2 linked regions of the Ensifer sp. PDNC004 genome follow. The protein of the gene in region 1 binds, or shares a complex with, the protein of each later gene. Links are inferred from orthologs where the notes say so. Each region holds a gene or a part of one and is shown on either strand. Other genes may lie near its edges.

Region 1 (6,600 bases):
TTCATCAACCCCTTCGTCCACCGCCGTGCGGCAGACCTTGTCGCCACGGGCGCGATCGAGATCGACAAGCTGATTTCGCGGCGGGTAACGCTCGGCGAAGCGGCCGACGTCATTGCGCATCCGCCGGCCGCCGGAGAAGTCAAGGTTCTCGTCATCCCCGGCCGCGCCTGACATTCGCAGCACTGTTTCGCCGCGCGCAGAGCGCGCTGCGTGGCCGGAGGTGCGCAAATATGGCTGGTTCCTGTCGATTCCGGAATTTTCGGGGTTTCGCTTGCAGAAACATTTGCCTATAAGCCGCTTCTAGCCTGAAAAGACCCATCAATGCGTGCCCGGCCGGTGACCTCCCACCTCGGCCGGTTTTTCGCGCAGCTAGAAACGGATGATCGACCATGCCGAAGCGCCAAGATATCAAGTCCATTCTTATCATCGGCGCGGGGCCGATCGTCATCGGTCAGGCTTGCGAATTCGACTATTCCGGCACCCAGGCCTGTAAGGCGCTGAAGGAGGAAGGCTACCGCGTCATCCTCGTCAACTCCAACCCGGCGACGATCATGACGGACCCGGGCCTTGCCGACGCAACCTATGTCGAGCCGATCACCCCTGAGGTCGTCGCCAAAATCATCGCCAAGGAGCGCCCGGACGCGCTGCTGCCGACCATGGGTGGCCAGACCGCGCTCAACACGGCACTCTCGCTGCGCCGCATGGGCGTTCTCGACCGCTACAATGTCGAGATGATCGGCGCCAAGCCTGATGCAATCGACAAGGCCGAAGACCGCGCCCTCTTCCGCGAAGCCATGGCGAAAATCGGCCTGGAGACGCCGAAGTCGCGTCTCGCCAACGCCACCGACATCAAGGACCATGACCGCAAGACGCACGAGGCCGAGCGCGCCGAACTGAAGAGCCGGCTTTCGGGCGCGGAGCTCGACAAGGCGCTCGACGACCTCGAGAACCAGTGGAACCTTGGCGAAGGCGACCGCAAGCAGCGCTATATGAACCACGCGATGGCGATTGCCGCGCAGGCACTCGATGATGTCGGCCTGCCGGCCATCATCCGTCCGTCGTTTACGCTCGGCGGAACCGGCGGCGGCATTGCCTATAACCGCACGGAATTCTTCGACATCGTCGGCAGCGGCCTCGATGCGTCGCCGACCACCGAAGTGCTGATCGAAGAATCGGTGCTCGGCTGGAAGGAATACGAGATGGAAGTGGTCCGCGACACGGCGGACAACTGCATCATCATCTGCTCGATCGAAAACATCGACCCCATGGGCGTTCACACCGGTGATTCGATCACCGTTGCGCCTGCGCTGACGCTGACCGACAAAGAATACCAGATCATGCGCAACGCCTCGATCGCGGTTCTGCGCGAGATCGGCGTCGAGACCGGCGGCTCGAACGTTCAGTTCGCCGTCAATCCGAAGGACGGCCGTCTCGTCGTCATCGAAATGAACCCCCGCGTGTCGCGCTCTTCAGCTCTGGCGTCGAAGGCGACGGGCTTCCCGATCGCCAAGATCGCCGCGAAGCTCGCCATCGGTTACACGCTGGACGAACTGGACAACGACATCACCGGCGGCGCGACCCCGGCCTCGTTCGAACCGTCAATCGACTATGTCGTCACCAAGATCCCGCGCTTTGCCTTTGAGAAGTTCCCGGGCGCCTCCCCGGTTCTGACCACCGCAATGAAGTCGGTCGGCGAAGTCATGGCGATCGGCCGTACCTTTGCCGAATCGCTGCAGAAGGCGCTGCGTGGCCTCGAGACCGGCCTTACCGGCCTCGACGAAATCGAAATCCCGGACATGGACGAGAACGGCGATGGCCGTAACGCCATCCGTGCCGCGATCGGCACGCCGACGCCGGACCGCCTGCGCATGGTCGCCCAGGCGCTGCGTTTCGGCATGAGCGAAGAAGAAGTCCACGAGGCGAGCAAGATCGATCCGTGGTTCATCGCCCAGTTCAAGGCGATCGTCGACATGGAAGCGCGCATCCGCGAGCACGGTCTGCCTGTCGATGCCGAGAACCTGCGCATGCTGAAGGCCATGGGCTTCTCCGACGCCCGCCTCGCGACGCTCGGCGGCAAACGCCCGAAGGAAGTGGCGGAACTGCGCAATGCGCTTAATGTCCGCCCGGTCTACAAGCGCATCGACACCTGCGCTGCCGAGTTCGCCTCGCCGACCGCCTACATGTACTCGACCTACGAGCCCCCCTTCGTCGGTGCCGCTCGCTCGGAAGCCGAGGTTTCCGACCGCAAGAAGGTCGTCATCCTCGGCGGTGGTCCCAACCGCATCGGCCAGGGCATCGAGTTCGACTATTGCTGCTGCCACGCCGCCTTCGCGCTGAAGGATGCCGGCTATGAAGCGATCATGATCAACTGCAACCCGGAGACGGTTTCGACCGACTACGACACCTCCGACCGCCTCTACTTCGAGCCGCTGACGGCCGAGGACGTGATCGAGATCATGCGCGCCGAGCAGGAAAAGGGCGAACTCGTCGGCGTCATCGTCCAGTTCGGTGGCCAGACCCCGCTGAAGCTCGCCGAAGCACTCGAAAAGAACGGCATCCCGATCCTTGGCACCGCACCTGACGCGATCGACCTTGCCGAAGACCGCGACCGCTTCCAGAAGCTCCTGATGAAGCTCGACCTCAACCAACCGAACAACGGCATCGCCTACTCGGTCGAGCAGGCCCGCCTCGTCGCTGCCGAGATCGGCTTCCCGCTGGTCGTGCGCCCGTCCTACGTTCTCGGTGGCCGCGCCATGCAGATCATCCATTCGGAAAGCATGCTGCAGAGCTACCTGCTCGACACGGTTCCGGGCCTCGTTCCCGAGGACATCAAGCAGCGCTACCCGAACGACAAGACCGGTCAGATCAACACCCTGCTCGGCAAGAACCCGCTGCTGTTCGACAGCTACCTGACGAACGCAACGGAAGTGGACGTCGACTGCCTCTGCGACGGCAAGGACGTCTTCGTCTCGGGCATCATGGAGCATATCGAGGAAGCCGGCATCCACTCGGGTGACAGCGCCTGCTCGCTGCCGGTGCACACACTCGACAAGGAGATGGTCGACGAGCTCGAGCGCCAGACGGCAGCCCTTGCCAAGGCGCTCAATGTCGGCGGCCTGATGAACGTACAGTTTGCGATCAAGGACGGCACCATCTACGTGCTTGAAGTGAACCCGCGCGCCTCGCGCACCGTGCCCTTCGTCGCCAAGACCATCGGCGCGCCGATCGCCAAGATCGCCGCCCGCGTCATGACCGGCGAAGCGCTCGACGTCGCGATTGCCGCCTATGGCGAAAAGCCGGATCCGCGCAACCTCAAGCACATCGCGGTCAAGGAAGCGGTCTTCCCGTTTGCGCGCTTCCCCGGCGTAGACACTCTGCTCGGCCCGGAAATGCGCTCGACTGGCGAAGTCATCGGCCTCGACACCGACTATGCGCTGGCCTTCGCCAAGTCGCAGCTCGGCGCCGGCGTCGACCTGCCGCGCGATGGAACGGTGTTCGTTTCGGTGCGCGACGAGGACAAGACCCGCGTGCTGCCGGCAATCCGCATCCTCGTCGATATCGGCTTCAAGGTGATGGCGACGGGCGGCACGGCCCGCTTCCTCGGTGAACACGGCATTGCCGCCACCAAGATCAACAAGGTCCAGGAAGGCCGTCCGCATGTCGAGGACGCGATCCGTAACCGTCACGTCCAGCTCGTCTTCAACACCACCGACAGCAACAAGGCGATCTCGGACTCCAAGTCGCTACGCCGCGCGACGCTGATGCAGAAGGTGCCCTACTACACGACCATGTCGGGTGCGGAAGCAGCTGCCCATGCCATCAAGGCTCTGAAGGCCGGCAGCCTCGAAGTGCGCCCGCTGCAGAGCTACTTCAAGGCCTAAGAACGACAGCGGCGCGCGAAACCTTCGCGCGCCGCCGCCATGCCCCAGGAGTGTTGCGCTTCAACGGCCCGCTCGCCGCTGAACGCCGCATGAACGATCGGTTCAGCCTGCATTCCCCCAGCACATGTTTCTATGACCCTGCGCACAGAGAGATCGGCGGCTTCGCCGGCGGGCGCGACATGGGGCAAGATCGTGCAACTCTATTTCTTTGATTTGTTGTGGGGCGACGAGCACTTCGTCGACGAAGACGGTATCAGCCATTTCGACGAGGGATCGGCCCTCTACTACGGCCAGCGCATCGCAGACAAGATCGGCCGCGATGCCGACTATGGTTCGCTGAAGGTCCATGTCCTCTCCAGCAACCGCAAGCTGCTGGCAACGATCGTGCCTTCCATCGGCCGGGGCATCGAACAGCGAGCGCTGCTTGGCCGCTGCCACGTCGGGGCGTCGCTCCGCGCTGCTGCCTGAGTGATCTAATCCGCCGCAAACACCTCGACCGCGCTTCCGCCCCGACCGCGCCGCGGGCTCTTGGCTGCGAGCCGCACGGTTCTGAGGCCAAGATAGAGGGACGCAGTCGAGATCACGCAGGCGACGACGAAGACGGTGAACAGGGCGCCATGCATGGTCGCGATGTCGGCATTTTCATCGAACCCGCGAAGATTTGCAGTCAGTCCACAGATCGCGGCGCCGATCGCATAACCCGCCGATTGCAATGTCGGCAGAAATGCCGAGGTCTTATCCCGCTCGCCACGCGGCGAGACGTCCATCATCAACTGGCTGAGCGTTCCCCAGGACAGGCCGAAACCGGTCCCGACCGCGATCTGGCTAGGGAAGACGAGCCGGAAATCGTCGATCGCGAAGGCGATCATCAGGCCTGCAAGCCCAAGGCTGAGAAGTGCTGGCCCCGCCGGGATGAGCTTAACGCGCAGGTCATGCGAGCGCAGGCTTGCGACCAGAATAGCGGCCGTGCTCCAGGAGATCGCCATCAGCGCACCGGAAAAGCCGGCGGCCGTGGGGCTGAAGCTCCAGACATGCTGCAGGCCATAGATGAGGTAGATCGAGCCGGACGCCTGTGCCAGTGGCATCAGCATGACAACCCATAGACCGGTGCCGAGTGGCTTCGCCAGCGCGAAGGCGCCGGTCGGCAGGATCGGATGTTCTGCCCGCCGGTCGGTGGCGAAGGCCGCCCACAGGATCGTCAGCGCCGTCACCAGCGCGGCGATCATCAGGGGCATGGTGGTTGCCGTATTTGACAGCGATATCAGCAGGATGCCGGTTCCGACGACGATCAGGCGCAAGAGCGGGATCGGGCGCGGCTTTTCAGTGGGCGCCGCCTTCTGCCGCGGCACGATCGCCAGTATGAGCGCGACGAAGATGGCTGTTGCGGGAATGTTGACAGCGAACGCCGCGCGCCAGGACCAATGCTCGGTCAGGAAGCCGGACACCAATGGACCGCCGAAAGCCGCTGTTGCCCAGACGATCGCCTCGGCTCCGAAGATCTTCGGGACCAGCCGGGCAGGAAAGAGTTCCGGGATGAGCGCGTAACAGACCGCGGCAATGATCCCCTCGCCGAACCCCTGGAACACGCGCCCTGCAAGGACCCGCGGCATGCTGCCCGCAGTCGTTGCGATCATCGTCCCGACGACAAAAACAAGCGCGGCCGTAATCAACGTGCCGCGCGCGCCGAACCGTGCCTTGAGCGTGGCGGCAACGGCGCCACCGAGGATGGCAAAGACGAGATAGAGCGTGACAGCCCAGGACAAAAGCGTGGCGCCGCCGATCTCCTCGACCGCGGTGGGCAACGCCGTCGCCACGAAGAACTCATTGAAGGCAAACAGCGCGACGCCGAGACAGAGGGCGGCGGTCGTTGCCAGATAGTCCGGCCGAAGCAATTCGCTCCAACGGCCGTCCTCCTCGGGCGCCGTCTTGCTTTCGCTTGCCTTGGTATCGTCGTTCGTCGGGACCACGTGGAATGTTCCGTCATCGTTAGCTGGGACAGGCACCTGTGTACGACCTCAACCGCAGTTGAGGTAAAGCGCTTTTTTCTCAGCTTGCCTGCCATCCGCCTCCCCCACAAGTTGCAGCGGCATTTCAGGGTTCGGTGGACGACGGCGAAATATCTGGCTTTCGCGCTTCCGTTTCTGCTATAACGAGGGTTCGAAGTTTCGGACGGTTCCGGCGTTTGCGCGCCGGAGACCGTTTTCTTTTGCGTTGGCGCCGCCCAAAGGGCGGCGCCTCGTGCTTGATGAAGGACATTGAAATGGTCGAAAAAGTGCCGATGACCCAGGGCGGATTCGTCAACCTGCAGGAGGAGCTGCGCTGGCGCCAGCAGGAAGAACGACCGCGAATCATCGAGGCGATTGCCGAAGCCCGTGCACATGGCGACCTGTCGGAAAATGCCGAGTACCACGCTGCTAAGGAAGCGCAGAGCCACAACGAAGGCCGCATCACCGAGCTCGAAGACTTGATCGCCCGCGCGGAAGTCATTGATCTCTCGAAGATGTCCGGCTCCAAGATCAAGTTCGGCGCTAAGGTGAAGCTCGTCGACGAAGACACCGAAGAGGAAAAGACCTACCAGATCGTTGGCGACCAGGAAGCCGACGTGAAGGCCGGCCGCATCTCGATCTCGTCGCCGATCGCCCGCGCGCTGATCGGCAAGGAAGTTGGCGATTCCATCGAAGTGAACGCCCCCGGCGGCTCCAAGGCCTACGAGATTCTC
Region 2 (4,839 bases), 3.2 Mb from region 1 along the record:
TCGCCGCGCGAGACGTTGGTCTTGCGCCGGTCCCAGGTAACGCGCTTGGCAATCACGTCCGAAATCGGAACGCGATCGCGTATCTCGTCAAGAAAGGACTGTGAAAAGCGCATGGATACCTCTGGTCGATCCTCCATATAGGCGGCATGGCCGGCGGGCGCTACAACGGTGATCCTGCTTGCACGCTATTCACAGGAGCGAAACGGGAATCGCACACCGAATCACCAATCAAAAGTTGTGTATGAATATTTTCTAAGGACCAAAAGTAGCGCTTGACACCCCTTTGACGAAAAGGATCAATTCGCCGTCTCGAATTGGATCACTTGCCATGGCCGTTTCCGTCAAAGTGCTCGCCTCCAGTCCGGCTTTCTTCAGCGCGGTGCTGAGCTATGCGCGCGGCATGGTGGAGATGTATGCGGCAAACCCACGGCTCGCCTCGATCTTTGCCTCGCAGCAACGCTGGCTGATGGCCCAATCCGGCCTTGCGCTCTATCACGACCGCGATCCGGATGATCCCTCGAGCGGTCTCTACAGCGGCCGTTTCATCAACTATGCCGTCATGCACGGGATCGCCAGCCGCAACACCGCAGCATCCTTCGTGCAGGAAATGGTCGCCTACCGCTTCGCCCGCTACATCACGGTGCAGCCGGACAAACGCAGCCGGCCGCTGGAGCCTACCGAGGCGGCACTCGACTATGTCTGGAAATGGATGCAGTCCCATCTGGCCATCCTCGACTCCTCCGACGGCCAGTCGCGGCTGGCGCGGCTCAACGAAGAGCAGCACCGGTTCGGGCGGCTGCAGGCCGCGGTCGCCCAAGCGCTCGTCGGCAACGACACGGTCCGTCGTCCAGGCCCGACCTTCGACCTCTTCACCTGGGTCAATTCCGGCGGCGTGGTGATGGACGATCTCTTCTCGCGCATCGGCGACTTCGACCCCGAGGCGGCACGCCACGCGATTGGGCCGGTTTCGCCGAGCGATCTCAGCGAACGCTTCATCATCTCCAAGACCCACCTCAAGCGGATCTTCGACAAGGCAGCGCTTTTGGGAAATATGGGGTGGGAGCGGACGCCCGGTCGCGGCGCGGTCTGGCTGTCGAAAGCCTTCATTCGCGAATACTGGGATTACCAGGCGGAGAAGTTCGCCCTGATCGATCGCGCATTCGAGGCGACGTTTCCGGCGAGAGCCGAGATGGCGACGCCCGTCCTATCGCGACGGGCGCCGGCACTCACTTGAGCGGAGCTACTTGAGCAGTTCCTTCACCAGGCCCGAGGCCTTGGCGAAGTCCATCTGGCCGGGATAGCGCTCCTTGAGCACGTTCATGCACTTGCCCATGTCGCGCAGGCCATGTGCGCCGGTTTCGGCGATGACCGAGGCGCAGAGTTCCTTCACCCTGGCTTCCGGAAGCTGGGCCGGCAGGAACCGATTGATGATGACGATTTCCTCACGCTCCTGCGCGGCAAGCTCCGGCCGGCCGGCGTCGTCGTAGATACGAGCCGATTCTTCGCGCTGCTTGATCATCTTGGCGAGGATCTGCAGGATGTCGTCATCGCTGACCGGGTCCTTGCCGAGGCCCCGATTGGCAATGTCCCGATCCTTGATCGCCGCCTGGATCAGCCGCACGGTCGAGGTACGCCGTGCGTCCTTGGCTTTGAGGGCTTCCTTCAGTGCGTCAGCGAACAGGTCGCGCATGTCTATACTCCATGTCGAAACCGGCCCGCGGTGCTCTGCCCGGAACCGGTTCGAAACCATTATTGTTGTCGTCGTCTTAAACCAGTGTGACAGGTGCAATCAAACGGAATACGCAACCGCTTGAATTATAAGGAATTTTATTTCCAGACAATTCACAGCGGCTGGTTGACCCGGTTAAGCGCTTTGGGTATTTTCCCGCACCTGCACAACATCGGCATGAGAGCACTTTTCCGCGGGGTCTCCGCGCGTCCATGCCTGAGCAAAGAAATGGCGATCGACTGCCGGGCTTTCAAGCCCCCGCGCTCCACGCCGCAACGGGATAGGAACGATGACCGCGACACCCGCATGGACCACTGAAAAACCAACCGCACTGCTCGTTCTGGCCGACGGCACCGTGATCGAGGGCAAGGGCATCGGCGCGACCGGCAAGGTGCAGGCGGAAGTCTGCTTCAACACGGCGTTGACCGGCTACCAGGAAATCCTCACGGACCCCTCCTATCTCGGCCAGATCGTCACCTTCACCTTCCCGCACATCGGCAACGTCGGCGCCAATGACGAAGACATCGAAGACCTGACGCCGGCAGCACGCCACGGCGCGGTCGGCGTCATCTTCAAGGCCGACATCACCGAGCCGTCGAACTACCGCGCCGCCAAGCACCTCGACGTCTGGCTGAAGGCCCGCGGCATCATCGGCCTTTGCGGCATCGACACCCGCGCGCTCACCGCCTGGATCCGCGAAAACGGCATGCCGAACGCCGTCATCGCCCACGATCCCTCGGGCGTCTTTGATATCGACACGCTGAAGGCCGAAGCCAAGGCCTGGAGCGGCCTTGAAGGCCTCGACCTCGCCAAGGTCGCGACCTCCGGCCAGTCGTCGCGCTGGGACGAGCAGCCCTGGGTCTGGAACGAAGGCTATTCGACGCTCGGCGAAACCGACGCGGCCTACCACATCGTTGCGCTCGACTACGGCGTGAAGCGCAACATCCTGCGCCTCTTTGCCGGCCTCAATGCCCGCGTCACGGTCATGCCCGCCACGACCAGTGCCGACGAAGTTCTGGCGCAGAAGCCGGACGGCATTTTCCTGTCGAACGGCCCCGGCGACCCGGCAGCAACCGGGAAATACGCCGTGCCGGTCATCCAGGACCTCTTGAAGACCGACATTCCGCTCTTTGGCATCTGCCTCGGCCACCAGATGCTGGCGCTGGCACTCGGCGGCAAGACCGAGAAGATGCACCAGGGCCACCACGGCGCCAACCACCCGGTCAAGGACCACACCACGGGCAAGGTCGAGATCGTCTCGATGAACCACGGCTTCGCGGTCGATTCGAAGTCGCTGCCACAGGGTGTTGATGAGACTCACATTTCGCTCTTCGACGGCACCAATTGCGGCCTGCGCGTCGCCGGCAGGCCGGTGTTCTCGGTCCAGCACCACCCGGAAGCCTCCCCCGGCCCACAGGACAGCCACTACCTCTTCCGCCGCTTCATGAACCTCGTGCGCGAGAAGAAGGGCGAACCGGCCCTCGCCGAACGCTGAGCGACCGATCGAGACAAGCTTCCAGGGCCCGCTTAGAGCGGGCCTTTTCTTTTCGAGCGTGCGCCTTCGTTGCCGCCGAGCTCACCCTTCCTGCAGATGCGCGACGATGAAGTCGACGACGGCGCGGACCGACGGCAGTTGCCCACGCCGGTGCGGCATCAACAGCGTCGTCGTCACGCTGCCGGCCTCCCAGTCCGCAAGCACGCGCACCAGACTTCCGGCTTCGATTGCCGCCCGACAGATCTTTCTCGGCAACGCCGTGATGCCAAGACCGGAGACGGCAGCCTCGAGCAACACGTTGGATTCGTCCGCGAGGAACCGCGGCATTGGCCGAACCCTGACGACCACGCCCGCATCGTTGCGCATCGTCCATCCCTCTGCACTCAACGAGGCGAGCAGCCCGTCGTGACGCGAAAGGTCGCTGGGCTCGCGCGGATGCCCGCTGCTTTCCAGATAGGCCGGCGCTGCCACCAGGAGGATCGCATCCGTTGCCACCCGCCGCTGTACCATGCCGGAATCGGGCAACGGCGCGAAGTGATCGCGCACAGCGATATCGAAGCCCTCCTGCACCACATCGACGAAACGGTCCGTCGCGTGCAACATCACCTTCATCTTGGGATAGGTCTTCGCCAGCGGCGGCAGCAGCCCGGCCAGCATCATCTGTGCCGTCGGCACCGAGGCGGTGATCCTGACCGTGCCGCTCGGCTCGGCAAGGCGGCCCTTGACGATGGCTTCGGCCGCCTCCGCCTCTATCAACATCGCCGAGGCATGCCGGTAGAAATCCTCGCCGATCTCCGTCACGGCGAAGCGGCGCGACGTTCGGTTGATCAGCCGGACGCCAAGCGTCTTTTCCAGCTCGGCCACGCGCTTGCTCAGCGTCGATTTCGGTACGTTCAGCGCCCGCGCCGCCGGCGCGAACCCCTTGTGATCGACCACATGGACAAAGACGATGAAGTCGTTGAGATTGCGCATCACGGTCCCCAATGTCTGCAAATGTGAACGATACATCCACATTTGCCCGTCTTTCGCAACATCGTCCATAAAATTATCTCTTCCTCATCGAAGCCTGATATCGAAGGAAGAGAGACAATGGGTATCTATCAAGACAAGAAAGCCGTGGTCATCGGCGGCACGCATGGCATGGGCCTGGCGACGGTCGAGCGTCTCGTCAACGGCGGCGCCGAGGTGCTCCTGACCGGAAACAACGAAGAGAACCTCGCCCGGATCCAGCGGCGCTTCGGCGACCGCGTTCATGCGGTAAAATCGGATATCGCCGACCTCGGCGAGATCGCCGTGCTCGGGGCGACGGTCGGGCAGAAGCTGGGCTCGATCGACCTCCTGCACGTCAACGCCGGCACATCGCTGCTCGAGCCCTTCGACCAGGTGACGGAAGCATCCTACGATCGCCAGTTTACCATCAACACCAAGGGCGCCTTCTTCACCGTCCAGCGGCTGGCGCCTCTGATCCGCGACGGCGGCTCGATCGTCTTCACCTCGTCGGTTGCCGATGTCGGCGGCCATCCGGGAATGGCGGTCTATAGCGGCAGCAAGGCGGCGCTGATCTCGTTTGCCTCCGTCTTTGCCGCCGAGCTTCTGCCGCGCGGCATTAGGGTGA

The links. Proteins that work in one complex are often made in the same cells at the same time.
Region 2: the proteins of carB (region 1) and carA are in contact, whole or in part, in a solved structure (PDB 1KEE), measured with the Escherichia coli proteins. The link is inferred for Ensifer sp. PDNC004 from one-to-one orthologs.

Annotation. Positions count from the first base shown.
Region 1 is NZ_CP070353.1:944,378-950,977, forward strand. The notes cover bases 1-4,081. They hold carB (carbamoyl-phosphate synthase large subunit), read left to right. Parts: upstream 1-389; coding sequence 390-3,881; downstream 3,882-4,081. Other genes in these bases: JVX98_RS12535 (zinc-dependent alcohol dehydrogenase family protein), read left to right, coding at 1-171; JVX98_RS12545 (hypothetical protein), read left to right, coding at 4,014-4,081. In the rest of the region: more of JVX98_RS12545, read left to right, coding at 4,082-4,349; JVX98_RS12550 (MFS transporter), read right to left, coding at 4,355-5,848; transcription elongation factor GreA, read left to right, coding at 6,142-6,600. UniProt on the Escherichia coli protein: Large subunit of the glutamine-dependent carbamoyl phosphate synthetase (CPSase).
Region 2 is NZ_CP070353.1:4,100,326-4,105,164, reverse strand. What follows is about bases 1,260-4,121. They hold carA (glutamine-hydrolyzing carbamoyl-phosphate synthase small subunit), read left to right. Parts: upstream 1,260-2,018; coding sequence 2,019-3,224; downstream 3,225-4,121. Other genes in these bases: JVX98_RS28035 (LysR substrate-binding domain-containing protein), read right to left, coding at 3,306-4,121; JVX98_RS28045 (GatB/YqeY domain-containing protein), read right to left, coding at 1,260-1,690. Outside these bases: dnaG (DNA primase), read right to left, coding at 1-113; JVX98_RS28050 (hypothetical protein), read left to right, coding at 329-1,234; more of JVX98_RS28045, read right to left, coding at 1,241-1,259; more of JVX98_RS28035, read right to left, coding at 4,122-4,196; JVX98_RS28030 (SDR family oxidoreductase), read left to right, coding at 4,314-4,839. UniProt on the Escherichia coli protein: Small subunit of the glutamine-dependent carbamoyl phosphate synthetase (CPSase).